DNA from 4 places in the Neobacillus sp. DHD-1R genome. Region 4 is predicted to be linked to each of the others. Evidence: predicted binding sites of a transcription regulator. Region 4 holds the regulator's gene; each other region holds the start of a gene.
What was found. The regulator Rex, encoded in region 4, represses fermentation and respiration genes when NADH is low (regulators of the CRP and FNR family bind a similar motif). The targets are predictions, from matches to a motif close to TTGTGAAATATTTCACAA.

Region 1: a site for Rex is predicted at 2,350-2,367, ahead of hcp (hydroxylamine reductase). Genes of this name have one in related genera too.
Region 2: a site for Rex is predicted at 2,125-2,142, ahead of nirB (nitrite reductase large subunit NirB). Genes of this name have one in related genera too.
Region 3: a site for Rex is predicted at 2,080-2,097, ahead of adhE (bifunctional acetaldehyde-CoA/alcohol dehydrogenase). Genes of this name have one in related genera too.

What each region holds. Positions count from the first base shown of each region.
Region 1 is NZ_CM173232.1:3,467,395-3,471,616, forward strand. It holds gene AC3ANL_RS16990 (Crp/Fnr family transcriptional regulator) at 187-885, shown strand; gene hcp (hydroxylamine reductase) at 994-2,286, opposite strand; gene AC3ANL_RS17000 (Hsp20/alpha crystallin family protein) at 2,460-2,963, shown strand; gene AC3ANL_RS17005 (YppG family protein) at 3,293-3,850, opposite strand; gene yppF (YppF family protein) at 4,037-4,222, shown strand, end outside.
Region 2 is NZ_CM173232.1:4,977,724-4,981,945, forward strand. It holds gene nirB (nitrite reductase large subunit NirB) at 1-2,002, opposite strand, end outside; gene AC3ANL_RS24520 (hypothetical protein) at 2,680-3,666, opposite strand; gene AC3ANL_RS24525 (hypothetical protein) at 3,722-3,949, opposite strand; gene AC3ANL_RS24530 (hypothetical protein) at 4,178-4,222, shown strand, end outside.
Region 3 is NZ_CM173232.1:1,562,517-1,566,738, reverse strand. It holds gene adhE (bifunctional acetaldehyde-CoA/alcohol dehydrogenase) at 1-1,910, opposite strand, end outside; gene ppc (phosphoenolpyruvate carboxylase) at 2,213-4,222, opposite strand, start outside.
Region 4 is NZ_CM173232.1:5,105,126-5,109,347, forward strand. It holds gene AC3ANL_RS25080 (cytoplasmic protein) at 1-45, opposite strand, end outside; gene AC3ANL_RS25085 (polymer-forming cytoskeletal protein) at 60-782, opposite strand; gene AC3ANL_RS25090 (YhbD family protein) at 795-1,421, opposite strand; gene AC3ANL_RS25095 (redox-sensing transcriptional repressor Rex) at 1,587-2,240, opposite strand; gene moaC (cyclic pyranopterin monophosphate synthase MoaC) at 2,262-2,759, opposite strand; gene AC3ANL_RS25105 (ABC-F family ATP-binding cassette domain-containing protein) at 2,936-4,222, shown strand, end outside.

The DNA.
Region 1 (4,222 bases), 1.6 Mb from region 4:
TCATTTTAGCGAATAGACGTTCGTTATTAAAGTAGAAAATTAAAATTTATTATATTGATAATGATTGCAGATTTTTCCATTCATTTAAATTCCGCGCTTTTTTGGTTATTTGACAAGAATTCATTAAAGACAGTTTGAATGAATGTTACAATAGATAGTAACTGATAAGGATTTGAAGGTGATTCCATGAAAATTGAAGAAATAAAAACTGTATTAGCCGAATTTAGTCTTTTTCGTGAATTAAATGATTTTGAATTATCGAAGATTACGAATATCTCTATCGTTAGGGAGTGGAAAAAACAAAGTCATGTTTTTCTTCAGGGCGACCCGTTGGAAAATGTTTATTTTATTTATAACGGAAAAATTAAAATCTATAAAAGTGACATCAATGGTAAGGAACAAATTGTCGCAATAGCTAAAAAGGGTGAAATGTTTCCACATGTTGGCTTCTTTAGAAAAGGCGATTACCCTGCATACGCCGAAGTTCTCGAATCTTCTACCCTCATTGCTGTTCCAATTTCGAAATTTGAAACAGTACTCATTGAAAATCCCGAGCTTTGTATCAAAGTATTTAAGGTACTTGGTGAGAAAATTGTTGATTTACAAAATCGTCTAGAAGAACAAATTCTGAATAATACGTATGAACAAATCGTCAAGCTCCTCATTCGGCTTGCACAGAAGCATGGAGTGGAACAAACTGACGGCACCATTTTACTAAAGTCCGAATTCACGAATAGAGACCTAGCCAATATGATTGGAACGACTAGAGAAACCATTAGCAGAACACTTACGAAAATGAAAAAAGACGAAATCATTGAAGTTGATGATGAAGGCGACATGATTCTAGAAATTGATGCTCTCTTGGAGGAAATCAATTTACTATAATTTGAAATATGCTGGGCCAAACCAGGGTCAGAAGCTAGACTTTTGCATATTCAAAAATTTTTTTAAAAATAATAACACCGCAGTCGATATCGACTGCGGTGTTTATGCTTATCTTCCTAATAGCATCTCTTCCATATCTTCTTTTGCTGTGCTAATTAATTTTAGGTTAAATGTATCTTGAAGAACATTTAAGACACCTTCCGAAATAAATTCAGGAGGCTTCGGTCCAATTCGAATATCTTTAATTCCTAAACTGAAAAGCCCTAACAGAATGGCTACTGCCTTTTGCTCAAACCATGATAATACAATACTAACCGGAAGTTCATTCACTTCACAGCCAAACGCGTCGGCTAATGCCAAGGCAATTTTTACCGTTGAGCCAGAATTATTGCATTGACCTAAATCAATATATCTTGGGATATTGGTTCCAGGGACAACGCCATAGTCAACATCATTAAAGCGGAATTTCCCACAGGAAGTGGTTAAAATCACTGTCTCAGGCGGGAGTGAAGTGGCAAGCTCGCGGTAATAATCTCCGCCATGCCCTGGAGCATCACATCCTGCAATTACAAAGAAGCGTTTAATTTTCCCAGCTTTAACTGCATCAATTACTTCTGGGGCAAGTCCTAATACTGTTTCATGATGAAAGCCGGTGAGTAATGTTTCATCCGATTCTATCGCTGCTTCAGGAAGTTCTAATGCCCTTTGAATTAATGGTGTAAAATCATCATTGATAATCTTCTCCACATTTTCGAGTCCTGCCACTTCATATGTAAACATTCTGTCAGCGTACTTTCCTTTAATAGGCATGACACAGTTTGTTGTTGCAAGAATGGCTCCAGGAAATTTTTCAAAAAGCCGACGTTGGTCATACCAGGCTTTGCCGATGTTTCCTTTTAAATGAGCATATTTTTTCAATGCTGGATATCCATGGGCAGGCAGCATTTCAGAATGAGTATAAATATTGATACCATTGCCTTCTGTTTGTTTCAATAACTCCTCTAATGCAAACAGATTATGGCCTGTAACAACAATACACTTGCCTTCAATTTTATTTTGGCTAACACGGATTGGCTGGGGAATGCCTAAGCGATTCGTATGGGCTTCATCAAGGATACCCATGACACGGACAGCTGCTTGCCCTACCTTCATTGCCATAGCAATATGTTCCTGAACATTGAAGTTAGAATTGGTTAACGTTAAGTAAAGTGCTTCATGTGTTGTTGAATCAACAAAGGGATCGGTATAACCTAATTGATTCGCATGTGTACGGTAGGCAGCAATGCCCTTTAATCCAAAAATAATTGTATCTTGTAAGCTAGCAATTGTTTCATCTTTTCCGCAAACACCCATTACTGTACAACCGCCTGATGGGGTTTGTTCACATTGATAACAGAACATATAGCTTCCTCGCTTTCCATCCATTAATTACTACTCTAGCGTACAAATTTTCATAACCAATCAGTGTGATTCAAATCACATTATGCAAGATTGTAATAATTTGTTCAAAAAGTTATTGCAATTTTATGACGGCACCTACCTAGATTTCATAGCATATGATATGGAGAAAAATAATGGAAAGAGAGGGAATGATCATGTCATCCATGTTTCCGAACGATAAAAATAACCATAAAAACCAGATGGCTGAACCTTTTCGTGAATTAGTAAAATCAATGAACGATTTCTTTACTGAAAAACCAATTCGAGGGTTTTTACAAACCATAGATGATTTTTTCAAGTCTCCTTTTCCCACTGGTGCAGGCTTTCAAATTGAAACAGAAGAAACCGGTAAGGAACATATCATTTCTGCAGAACTTCCTGGTGTTAAACGGGAGCAAATTCAATTAAACATTACTGGAAATTATCTAACTATTACTGTTGTAAATAATGAGTTAGAAACTCAGGAAAATGATCAGACGCAAGTGTATAGTCGGAAATTCCTTCGACAACAATCGTCAAGAACGATTTCACTACCACATGTTATCAATGAGAAACAGGTAAAGGCTTCGTACCGAGATGGGTTATTACAAATACGTATTCCTCAAGAAAAAGGGAAGATTATTGAAATAGAAGACTAACATAAGAAAAGCGGAAGCGCCCTGTTCAGCGGCGTATGGCCTGGAGCTCTCCAACTGAGATAAGGTGAAACTTCAATCAGCGAACGTTCTTCTCGCTGATTGTTAGTTGAACCGATCGGCTGCTTACGGGCAGTTGAGAATCTACTGCCCGTTAAACGCGATAAAGGAAACACGAAGAGCTGGAGGCGCATTCGTGCTTGACTTATCGTAGGGCGGAGAGCGAAGGACACTAGCCGCTAGGGCGCTGGAGCTGGACAATTCTCGAAGATTTTTATACTTTCATAACTTATAAAGGAAAAGACGGCTTATAAAATAGCCGTCTTTTCCTTTTATACTTTAAAAATCCCTCCGAAACTTTTAACCAGCGTTGACACTTGATTTACAGCATTCATCATTTGGCCGGCCGTATTCACCATTTTATTAAGATCTACCGATCCGTCTTGAGACTTGAAGGAATTCATAATTGATTGGACACCGCCTGGTTGTTTTGGCATAATACTGTTTTTTGGATAAGGATTCATCACAGGATATCCATTCATAGGCATATAAGGTTGTTGTTGTACCATTTCATCCTTTGGTTGAAGCGGGTTTTGAAAAAGGAATTGGGCATCCTTTTGAGAATATCCTGGATTCGGGTTTGGTATATTTTGTGGGAAGATTCCTGGTTGATACGTTTGACCATATCCCTGTATACTTTGCGGATAATAAAGGTTTGGTTGTTGGTACATCATCCAATCCTTTGACTGGGTTTGCATTTGATATGGGATGGGTTGATTTCGCTGAATATATTGCTGATGCTTCCATTGTGGTTCCACTGGAACTTGGTGCATCATTTGCCCCGAGTATCCATTTTGAAAGTGGTTATTTGGTCTTTTTTTACCAAACATGGGCAAACATCTCCTCTTTATAATTCTCTATTACACATTATGAAGGCAAGAGATGAATGGTGATTCTCTGAAAATGATTTACATTGTCAAAATCACAGGAATTTTGTCTGAAGTTTAAATATTTTAAAAACTAGGAATCCTCCTATTTCATGGTACGATATAAAAAAGATGAAGGAGGAACTATTAATGGACATTCGTGAATTAAAAAGCAAATTTAATCAAAGTCGGGATTATTCCACTGATGACGTTAATGCACTAATGGATTTTGCAAAGAAAGCGTACATTCACAATGAAATTAGTATAAAAGAATATCGCCTTCTTGTCCGCGAGCTTGAAATCCAAGGCGCGGTTATACCTGAATCGGATAAAGAA
Region 2 (4,222 bases), 130 kb from region 4:
CCATTTTAACTTTATGTGGTGTATCAAGACGTTCAAATTTATTTTCAAGCTGTATTCCGAGTGCCATTGAATCTTGTGTGCCATAGCGGCAAAATTGTGCACCCACACAGGTTTTAACGGTCCTTAGTGTTTTTCCGTAGGCATAGCCGGATGGCATATCAAGCTCTTCCCACATACTTGGCAGATCCTCTTTTTTGACTCCGAACAAACCAATCCGCTGTCCACCAGTTAATTTTACTAAAGGTACCTTATATTTTTCAGCAACTTCTGCAATTTTTTTCAAATCAACGGCTGTTGTTACTCCGCCATACATTCTTGGAACAACGGAATACGTTCCATCCTTTTGGATGTTCGCGTGCATTTTTTCATTAACTAGACGAGAATCTCGATCATCTTTATATTCATCCATGTGAATCATACCAAGGTAGTAGTTAATGGCCGGACGGCACTTAGAGCAGCCTTCCTCATTGTTCCATTCCAGAACGTTCATGACTTCTTTTACGCTTGTTAAGCCCTTCGTTTTAATTTCCTCTACCAATTCCTCACGGCTTATCGTTGTACATCCGCAAATACTTGTTTTCTGAGCCGCAGCCGCATCGAATTGATCACCAAGTGTATGAGCAAGAATGCTGCTAACCATTGGTTTACAGCGCCCGCACGAACGGCCTGCGTTTGTGCAATGACTGACTTGATCAAGGGTCGTTAACCCTTGGGTCTGAATCGCCTCAACGATCGCTCCTTTTGTCACTCCATTACAGCCACAAACGAGTTCATCATTGGGCATGGAGGCGATATCATCGCTTGCGTTTTCGCCAGAACAAGCTGTTTGAAAAATAGAAACCCCGCTGATATCTTCTTTTTTTGTCAACATTCGATATAATCTAGTACTATCCTTCGTATCACCATAGAGGACAATTCCGACAATGAGATTATTTCTTGTTAAGACGTGTTTGTAAACTCCGTCATATTCATTGTAAATCATAATCGATTTCGTGGAGCCATCTTCAAAAATCTCTCCCGCAGAGAAAAGGTCGACGCCTGCAACTTTCAGCTGCGTGCCGGTAATAGAGCCTTGGTATGGTTCTCCCACACAGCCGCAAATCCGATTCGCCAGCACTTTACCTTGTTCATATAATGGTGCGACTAACCCATAAACAATTTCTCTGTGCTCAGCACATTCACCAACTGCGTAAATGTGCGGAATACTTGTTTCCATAAAATCATTAACCACAATACCGCGATTAACGTAGATTCCGCTGTTTTTTGCAACGGCCGTATTCGACTTAATCCCAATTGCCATGACAACAAGGTCGGCTTCGACTTCAGAGCCATCTTTAAAGCGCAGGCCGGTAACACGTTCATCCCCAAGGATTTCGACGGTTTCCTTTTCCATTAAAAAGTTCATGCCTTGTAATTCTAATTCTGCTTTCAGTAAAGAAGAAGCAATCGGATCAAGCTGACGTTCCATTAAATGGGGCATCAGGTGGACGACATCGACGGTCATTCCCAGGTTTAGTAATCCTCTTGCTGCTTCAAGCCCAAGAAGACCACCGCCAATCACGACTGCTTTTTTATACCGCTCAGATGACTTGATCATCATTTCACAATCTTTTATATCACGAAATCCCGTTACACCGATTTTATCTGCACCTGGTATCGGAAGAATAAAAGAATTTGACCCTGTCGCAATAATTAACTCATCATATTGCACTTCACGACTTTGGTCGCTGATGACCCGTTTTCCATCCACATCGATATTGATAATCGATTCGCCTGTAAATAATTGAATCTGTTTTTCTTTATACCAGTCTAGCGGGTTGATAATAATATCATTAAAGTGGGTGTCGCCTTGGAGAATATTCGATAACTTGATGCGGTTGTAGTTTGGATGTGGCTCTTGTCCAAATATTGTTATTTCAAACTGATCTGGTGCTGTTTTGAGAACTTCTTCTATTGTTCTAACGCCTGCCATTCCATTTCCAATCATCACTAGTTTTTTCATATTTGGGTCTCTCCTATATGTTAAATTGAGATTTATTAAGATAATGAAGGTTTTCTCTATAGTTAAATTGTAATTGGTAGAGTCCCAAAAAATTGTGAGGTACGTCACAAAACGCCAAAACAATGTGAATATCTTCACAATATTGTCAAAATAAAATTACACTTGAACGTTGCCTTAAAAAACTGAAAGGATGTACCGGTGGCTCATAAGCCACGAACGGAACGGAGAGAGATTATTTGTGGATTAAAAAAGGGGGTGAGGTGAGGGGAGTTGATGTTTGATTCGTTTTTCTTCTGTTCGGTCGTTTAGAATCACTGTAACCTACCGGCCTCCTTCTTTTTTCTTGTGTTCGGTCGTTTAAGAACGCGATAAGCGACCGAATTCCTTCTTTTTTCTCAAATTCGGTCAATCACAAACTTGATAACCGACCGGAACCGCGACTCCATCACGAAATCAATCGTTAATAATCTCGACTGATTTTTCCAACTTCCTTAAACACCCTCCAGAAAAGCACAAGCACCCTTTTAGCGGCGTATGGCCTCCTCGGAAAAGCTATCACTTTTCCTTCGTGCGAAGTTATACTTCCGAAGCTTACTCCTATGGAGCTGGACAATTCTCGAAGCTAAAACTATAAATTCTTATATCAAAAAAAAAGGGTGCCTGACACCCTTTTTACGTTACGCAGGTTGTTTATTCTTTTTTAGTGCTGGTTGCATTTTGATTAGGCTGCTGATGATGGGAACAAGGGTGCCGATGAGGGCGACGGGTATAAGTTCCCACCATTCCAATGGTGGTGTGATGAGCAGTCCTGACTGATGAATGGCTAATAAGGCCAGGAAGTAAGCTACGCTCCCTACGAGTCCTGCCAGCCAATTGGTTTTTCTAAATAACAAGAAGACGAGCGGAATTAGGATCAGTGTGATCGGCACGTAGGATGTAGGGTAACCAACCGCTGCAAATATTCCTTTACCGATGAATCTTAATAAAATATAGAGAGCCGCTCCCATGACCGGAATGGTGAAATCACGACAAATTCGAATGGTGAGAATCGTTAACAATGTAACCATTAGGACGGAATAAATTGGGTAAACAAATTCCGGAATGCCGCCGAAAATTTGTGATGCCGGATCCGAGATTAACTCCAGGATTTCTTGTGAGGCGATGGATTTTCCATGGACATACTGATCATAAGAAATCGCACCATTTTCCTGCTGCATATTCGGGAACATCAAGCATTCAAGAAGAAACATTGCGAACCACGTATGCATCGACTTCCAAGTTGGCTTTACATCCCTTGTAAATAAGTAATATCCACGCCAAACTCCAAAAATCATGATATCTGTTCCAATATAATAAATAAAATGAGTTGGACTCCATGTTGTTAAATCAATGCCATAGGCAATATGGTAAGTAAAATCTAACGGAATTCCGATCAGGAACAAGACGTATCCAATTGTAATCAGATTTCTTGAAAACCGATCCATGTGATGGGAGCGCCGCCACTCTTGAATTAACAATATACCTCCCAATGCAAAACCGATTGTATTGACAATATGGGGAATGGAGTATTCCTCAAATAAATATTTAAAGTGGTAGGACGCATCCCAGGCAGACCCAATAAATTTCAATAAAAAAGCTATTACCCATAAACGGTAATATTTCATATTTCATCTCCTCTCAACTCTGATAGTGGTCATTAGTTTATAAGTCGTACACCAGTTAACCCAGCAAGTCAAATGGATCTCCGAAAATCGCTATTAGGATATAATTGATGGCTAAGGCAATGCCAAATATCGTTCCGGCAATGCGTATCTTTTTTTGCGTAAATAATTTATACATAAAAATAATTCCGGCCGTGACAACAAAGACATTACATGTTAAAAATATCCAAAGCAGGCTTTCACTATGCTCGACTGTGGTAACATGGGACAAATATAATGGGATCAAAGGCATATTTCCTCCAGGGATAACTTTTTAGTAAATAGGACTATCGTCCATACATTAAAAAAACCCTTCTTAACTATTAACGAAATATCTTGCTAAAATGTTTCCTTTTTCTCTTGCTTTCTTAATATTATCATAGGTGGTAAGGTGTTTTACATAAAATTCTTGCATTGGTTTTAATAGGTAATGTACAGTAAATGAATGGACTATGGATAGGAAAGGAGATTCCCCTTGAAACATTATTTTATGGTCATCCCTCTTTTGATCACAGTGCTA
Region 3 (4,222 bases), 1.9 Mb from region 4:
ACATCCGGTGTAAGTTGGAAATCAACGAGTGGATATTTAATATTTGCCTTTTTATCAGTTATAACTGAGACAGATGTAACCTCTGATCCAGTACCAGAAGTAGTTGGAATGGCAATGAATTGTGCCTTTCCTCTTAGAGCCGGGAATTTAACCACACGCTTAGTTGGATCAAAGAATTTTTGTGTTAAACTATGAAAATCTGTTTCAGGATGTTCGTAGAATAACCACATTGCTTTTGCCGCATCCATTACAGAACCACCGCCAAGTGCAATAATACAATCTGGCTGCAGCTTTCTCATTCTGTCTGCGCCATCCAAGACCGTTTCAATGCTAGGCTCTGGCTCAATGTCAGAGAAAGTTTCAAATTGAATCTTGTTTTGATTCTTTTTTAGATAATAGAGCACTTTATCGACATAACCATTTTTAAGAGGACTGCCACTTGTCACAATAAAAACTTTAGAAATCCCAGGAATAGAAGCTAGCATTTGAACTGAATTTTTCTCAAAGAAAATTTGTGAGGGAACTTTAAACCATTGTGTAAAGGTTCTCCTTTTAGCTACTTTTTTAATATTCATGAGATTCTGGACTCCTACATTCTGTGACACAGAGTTCCCCCCATATGTTCCACATCCAATTGTCAAGGATGGTAATGATGTGTTATAAATATCTCCGATTGCACCATGGGTTGATGGTGTATTAACCATAATTCGGCCAGCCTTCATTCGGAGAGCGAATATGTCAACTAAACTTTGGTCTGTTGTATGAAGAGCCGCCGAGTGCCCTAGTCCACCATATTCCAAAGTTTCCTCTGCTATTCGTAATCCGTCTGCAAAACTATTAACTTTGTAGCATGCCAAAATTGGGCTTAACTTTTCACATGAAAGTGGATAGTTTGGACCCACTCCATTCAACTCTGTAATTAAAATTTTTGTATGAACAGGTACATTTACTCCTGCCAGTTTCGCAATCTTAGCAGCAGGTAACCCAACGATTAGATGATTAATTGCACCTGTTTTTTCAAAAATGACGACCTTTTCTACCATTCTTTGTTCTTCTTCATTTAAGAAATAACAATTATTTGCAATCATTTCCTGTTTTACTTCCTCGTAAATCTCTTGATCGATAATAAGGGCTTGTTCGGACGCACAGATCATTCCGTTATCAAATGTTTTTGATAGAATAATATCGTTTACAGCCCGTTTGATGTTGGCTGTTTTTTCAATATAACAAGGGACATTACCGGCCCCAACTCCAAGTGCAGGTTTGCCTGAACTATAAGCTGCTTTGACTAAACTTGGTCCCCCCGTTGCTAGAATGAGAGAAATCTTCGGATGTTTCATTAGGTTCTGGAAGGCCTCATGTGATGGAGTCTCAATCCATTGAATGCAATTTTCAGGAGCCCCTGCCTTAATTGCAGCCTCCTTTAGTAATTTAGCGGTTTCAGTACAGCATTTTTGACCAAATTGTGGAAAGGCAAAAATAATTGGATTTCTCGTTTTTAGCGAAATCAAGGATTTGAAGATAACCGTTGATGTTGGATTCGTAATAGGAATGATCCCGGCGATCACACCGACAGGCTCCGCAATTTCCACCATGCCCTCATTCTCATTTTCACTTATTACACCAACCGTTTTCATATCTCTGATATTGTTATAAATGAATTCTGTGGCAAACATATTTTTAAAAACTTTATCTTCATATACGCCTCTTCTTGTTTCCGTAACCGCAAGCTTTGCAAGATGTTTATGATTTTCCAGGGCGGCAAGGGCCATTTGTTTAACGATTTCATTAACCATTTCCTGGTTATAGCACCTGAAATCACCTAGAGCTTTAGCTGCGTTTTTGGCTAATGTATCAATATGCACAGCAACCGCCTGATTTTCTTGTAATACTTTTTCTTTTACAACCATTAGTAATCCCCTCCAGAATCAATTTACTTGCTAAATAGCATGTGTTAATCAAATTCAAGGATTTAGAATAATGAAACGTCACTCCTTAATTTCTTATTGGCTAAAATATATCATGCGGATTCATCGAAAAATGTCGAATTATACGAAAAAATGAATGAGTACCCATTCATTTTTAAATAATTCACAAAATGTTCAAAAATGCTATTAGCATTGATAAATGGGGTTCAGCCCACAACAAAAAAAGATGTCTCATAACAAAGGGTCAGACCCTTTGTTATGAGACATCCGCTTTACTTATGATATCAACCAGTATTTCTTAATCCGGCAGAAATTCCACTAATGGTGAGAAGCACTTCCGTCAATAGTTCATCATTAGGTTCTTCTTGGCTTCGCAATTCTTTAATTAGTTCAACTTGTAAAAAGTTTAACGGATCTACATATGGATTTCGTCTATAGACCGATTCCTTTATATTCGGGGTATGATCGAGTAATTCTTTATCACCCGTTATTCTGAGTAAAATACCTTTTGTCTTTTCATATTCCTCTAGAATATTGGTAAATATCCGGTCGGCAATTGATTGGTCATGTACAAGTAATAAATATTCTTTGGCAGTTGTAATATCCGCCTTCATTAACGCCATGTTAAGATTATCAATCGTCGATTGGAAGAACGGCCATTTTAGATACATTTGCTGTAAAAGCTGAAGATTTTGCTCATTCTTTGCAGCAAAGCTTTCTAAACCAGTACCTGCAGCATACCAGGCAGGTAGCAATTGGCGGCTTTGTGTCCAAGCAAACACCCAAGGAATGGCTCTTAAGTCTTCAAATCTTCCTCTATTTTTCCTGCTCATTGGTCTTGAACCAATGTTTAAGTCTCCAATTTCTTTTAATGGAGTGGCTTCATTAAAGTAAGTCAGGAAATCTGGATCACCAAAAACAAGTGATTGATATTTTCCTAAAGCAATGCTGGATATTTCCTCAATCGCTTCTTCCCATTCTTGTTCACGCAATTGACCATGCTCTTCTTGAGAAACATGTGTGGCTGTTAGAAGCAAGGTGGATGTTGCCTGTTCTAAACTTCGATAGGCAATATCCTCAAGCAAATATCGTGAAGACAATACCTCTCCTTGTTCTGTAATTTTGACACCATCGCCAATGGTTTCAGCTGGTTGAGAAAGTATACTTTTATTTAATGGACCGCCACCGCGCCCCAACGACCCGCCACGACCATGGAAAAATTTTAAGCCAATTTTATACCTTTTCGCCATCTCATGAATTTCGATTTGTGCTTTATACAGTTTCCAGTTAGCTGTTAACGTCCCGCCGTCTTTGCTTCCATCTGAATAACCAAGCATAATTTCCTGCTGATTTCCTAGGATTTGCAAATGATTACGATAAACTGGCATTTTAAAAAGTGTTTCCATAATGGACGGACCAGCAGTTAAATCATCAATGGTTTCAAGGAGCGGAGCAATATTTAAATGACTTTCAAGGGTACCATCTGCATGTAGTCGATAGAGACCAGCTTCCTTTGCGAGAACAAGTACTTCTAATAAGTCACTTGGTGATTTTGTCATGCTGACAAGATACACGGAAATAGACCGCTTGCCAAATTCCTCATGTGCTTCCTTAATCATTTGAAATACTTTGATCATTTCCTGTGTGTCCGATGAATAATCCTCAGTGGATAATAGCAGTGGACGAGGGTCTATTAGGATATTTTGTAAGATCTTAATCTTTTCTGTTTCAGAAAGCTCAGCGTAATTATCAGAAATACGAACCTTTCGCAATATTTCTGTTATAGCTGCTTCATGTTCCCCGCTATGATTCCGAATATCTAGCGTAGCTAAATGGAAACCAAACAATTGGACTTGTCGGATTAGCTTTTGAATGATTTTCAATTCATGTGCTGTCGGATGGTGCTGTTTTAAGCTATTGTTAATCATATTCAAATCAACTAATAATTCATCTGCAGAACGATAACCTAAATCTGATTTGCCGACTTGTCGGACTCGTTCGATGATAACCGCAAAAACTCGACGGTATACCTCTGTTTGATTCGGCCATTTTTTCTCATCTGATAATAATTTATTTTCATTTTCTTTAAGGAATGTAAGAATCTCATCACTTACATTTACCCTTGTTGTGGAATGACTATATCGTTTCATTAAATCCACTAATACATTTTTGTATTTTTTTAAAGCAAGTCTTCGTTGTCTTTGTAACGTTTCCCATGTTATATCATGTGTAACATTGGGGTTTCCATCACGGTCACCGCCAATCCATGAACCAAAACGAAGGAAATTAGGAAT
Region 4 (4,222 bases):
GTAACTTCCTGTGCCATTAATGATAAGGTTTTTGCTATTTCCCATGTTCTTCCCCTCCCTTAAACCTTTCGAATGTCACTAATAACGGCATTTTTATCCTGTGAAAATTCTTTGGTGTATTCTACGACACCTATTTGGCAGTTGGCGCCAATCTTGACTTGATGACCCCGCACGACTTTCGCTTTTGTATTTTCTAGCTCAACGATGTCTCCTTCAATGATGTCCGCTTCTAATTGCGATTTGAAAAAGGATTTAAATAAAGTGCTGAAAAAAGACCCTTTATGCTGCTTGACAATAATGGTTTGACCGCCAATTTCTGTCGCTTTACATTCACCATAAATCTTAATATTAACTTGATCGGCATTTAAGAGCCCGCCAATGGTAAACCGATATTCCCCTTTAAAAAGCTCCGCTTCACAATCATCCTTCACCGCAAAAAGACCTCGAAGATTGATTTCATCACATTTTACTTTTCCACCAACCGTGACTTTGCCTGAAACCTTTAACTGTTTTACATAGAGGTTTTCATCAATCCTTGCCGTTCCTTCAACAGAAAGCTTTTCCGCCTCGATATTCCCATTAAAGCGGGCATTCCCGTTCACTTTGACGGTATCCGCTCCCACATTCCCCTTCATTGTACCTGACCCATTGCACTCAAACGCCGTACACTGCACGTCACTGTTGATCGTTCCTCTACCATTAACCGTTACTAAATGGAAGTGGCCTCCGTTAGACGAACCTAATCCATTAATGACCAAGTCTCCTCTACTTTTCGTATCCATTGCCAGTCTCCTTTATAATAATTTTGCTTTAATTTCTTCCATACACCCCATAAGCGATAGAGACACGATTATTTTTGTTCCCTTTTCAAAATGGAAGTCTTCTGCATTTATCAGTAACAGACAGGATGACACTCCAAGCTTACGAGTAATGATCAAGTCACAGCTTTTTTGCTTAATGAGCTGCTCATTGTCTTTTAACAGCTGAAGCAGCATTTTTCCTTCATCTAAGTTTATATCGCCTGATTCTAAAAGTTTCTCTAATACATATATCTCCAACATGCGTGAAAAATTAAATTTATCGTTGCTGCCTTTATCTTGTTCTAAATAAAAATTCATCACTTCATTCGAAACAATGTTACGTTTTACTAAATCATCTTTGTCTAACTGCATATCACTAATATTAGGTGAAAACATATCTGCTAGTTCATCTAATGACAAATTTTCTTTCATGGTTTGTATCTTGTTAATTCTCTCTAAGATTTTTTCTTTAGGGAAAAAGGTTTCTTGACCCGTAAAGGTTGATTTTCGAATAAACCATTCTTCCGGAATTAAATCTTTACGCTTCCATCTATATAGCTGTCCGTAAGAAATTCCTGCATAATCCAGTAAATCCTTTTTAGATATTAACTCCTCGCTCATGATTGAAAACCCCTTTCTATTTCTAATGTAACATAACACTGTTACGTTGTAAAGTTAGACTTGAGCACAAAAAAAAAGGGCCTGCCCCCCTAACTTCAACATATCGCTGACCTTTTCAATTAGCGATTATAGATTGAATGTTAACATGGGGGTCTGACCCTTTTCTTATTCTTCTATATCTTCTGTCGGATAATGTTTTAAAAAGTAGATCAAGGATTGCAGCTCTACTGCTAAATCAATGTGATGCACCCTAATTGATGCAGGCACATTTAATCTTGCCGGCGTAAAATTTAAGATTGCTTTTACATCTGCATTCACAAGCCGATCCGTAATCATTTGTGCAACGGGCGCAGGAACGGTAAGGATGGCGACCGAGATTTTTTCCTCCGTTAACACATTCTCCAATTCATCCATGTGATACACGGGCACCTCACGGATCTTCGTTCCCATTTTTGCCGGATCCACATCAAAGCCACACTCTATTTTAGTGTTATTATTTTTTAAAAAGTTATAGTTTAAGAAAGCTGTTCCTAGATTTCCGACGCCAATTAATGCAACCTTTGTTAATTCATCTTGATCAAGCGTTTTCCGAAAGAATGTTAAAAGGTAATTGACGTTGTAGCCATAGCCCTTTTTCCCCAAGGCCCCAAAATAGGAAAAATCCCTGCGAATAGTGGCTGAATCTACCTTTACCGCCTCACTTAATTCCGCTGATGATACCCTTTGCTTCCCAGCAGTATGCAGGTTTTTCAAAAACCGATAATAGAGGGGCAGCCGTTTCGCTGTCGCCTGTGGTATCTTTGTCGTTTCGTTACTCATACTCTCCCACACCCCTTCCTTTTATTTAACTTGTTCGCTTCGCTTAAAATCACCGTTCTTACCGCCCGTCTTCTCGACTAAATAAGTCGGTCCAATGACCATGCTTTTATCGACTGCTTTACACATATCATAAACGGTTAAGGCACAGGCAGAAGCAGCTGTGAGCGCTTCCATTTCCACACCTGTATTCCCTTTTGTTTTTACAGCTGCAACTATAGATAATTGGTAGTTCTCATTTTGCCCTTTTTCCCATGAAAAAGAAATATTGATCCCTGTTAATGGAATAGGGTGACACATCGGAATGATGTCCCATGTCTTTTTGGCAGCCATCACCGCTGCAACTTGGGCTACTGCTAAGACATCGCCTTTTTTCATTTCATTGTTCGTTATTTTATCAAAAATTTCTTTGCTAACAGTAATACTAGAATGTGCAAGAGCCGTTCGTGCCGTCTCTGGTTTGTCACTGACATCGACCATTTTTGCTCTGCCCTCTTCATTAAAATGAGTAAATTCAGCCATCAATAAATCCCCCTACCCCAAAATAATACACTATTTTCACTAGTATGTGTGTGAAAGTTTGCACTAAATATACATTTTTTCGCTGATAAAAGAAATCCCGCCAATCGAAAGCCCCGCTTTATTGCCGATGTTCAGGATATACGGTACACTAATTATAGTTAATAGAGGTGAATAAAATGATTTTATTGCAAGTGAATCAACTACAAAAATATTATGGTGCTGACCTTATTTTATCTAATATAAAACTGGAATTACAAACACGGGACCGTGTTGCCCTTGTTGGCCGTAATGGTGCCGGCAAATCAACATTATTGAAGATTATTGCCGGGCATTTGTCACATGATGGCGGCGAGATCATCAAACCCAAAGAAGTGACCATAGGCTATTTAGCTCAGAATACTGGCCTTGAGTCCAATTTATCCATTTGGGATGAAATGTTGACCGTTTTCCAACATCTGTTGTCGATGGAAAAGTCATTGCGGCAGCTGGAGACTAAAATGGCCGATTCTAGTGTATACGAAGACACTGGAAAATACGAGCGAATCTTATCTGAATATGATCAACTTCAAGTGAAGTTTAAAGAGCAGGGAGGCTATCAATACGAAGCCGATATTCGCTCTGTTTTACATGGGTTACATTTTAATGAAAGTTCCTTGATGATTTCAAGTTTAAGCGGCGGGCAAAAAACAAGGCTTGCCTTAGGAAAGCTATTGTTAACCAAACCGGATATTCTAATTTTGGACGAACCGACCAACCATCTTGATATTGAAACTCTTTCCTGGCTTGAGCAATATCTGCAAAGTTATGAAGGGGCCATTTTAATTGTCTCTCATGACCGTTACTTTTTAGACAAAGTCGTCACACAGGTTTACGAGGTATCGCGCAAGCAAATTGGGCGGTTTACAGGTAACTATAGTGCTTACCTTGAACAAAAAGCGGCCAATTATGAACGTGACTTAAAACTTTATGAAAAACAACAGCAAGAGGTCGCTAACCTGCAAGATTTTATTAATCGGAATTTAGCAAGGGCCTCAACGACCAAACGGGCGCAAAGCCGCCGAAAAAAGCTTGAAAAAATGGAGATGATGGATCGGCCACTTGGGGACGAGAAATCGGCTGCATTCTCCTTTGAGATCGAAAAACAAAGTGGTAATGATGTTTTGATGGTAGATTCTTTAGCGATTGGGTATCAAGGGGAAATGGTTTCAGAGGCGATCACTTTCCGGGCGTATAAAGGGGAAAGTATTGCTCTGGTTGGTCCAAATGGAATCGGCAAATCAACGCTATTAAAAACGATTATTAAGAAGCTGCCTGAGTTAAAGGGGACCGTCAAATATGGATCAAACCTTTCGATTGGTTATTATGATCAGCAACAGGCTGAATTAACTTCTAATAAACGTGTATTAAATGAGCTATGGGATGATTACCCTTTAAAGAGTGAAAAAGAAATTCGTACCGTTCTC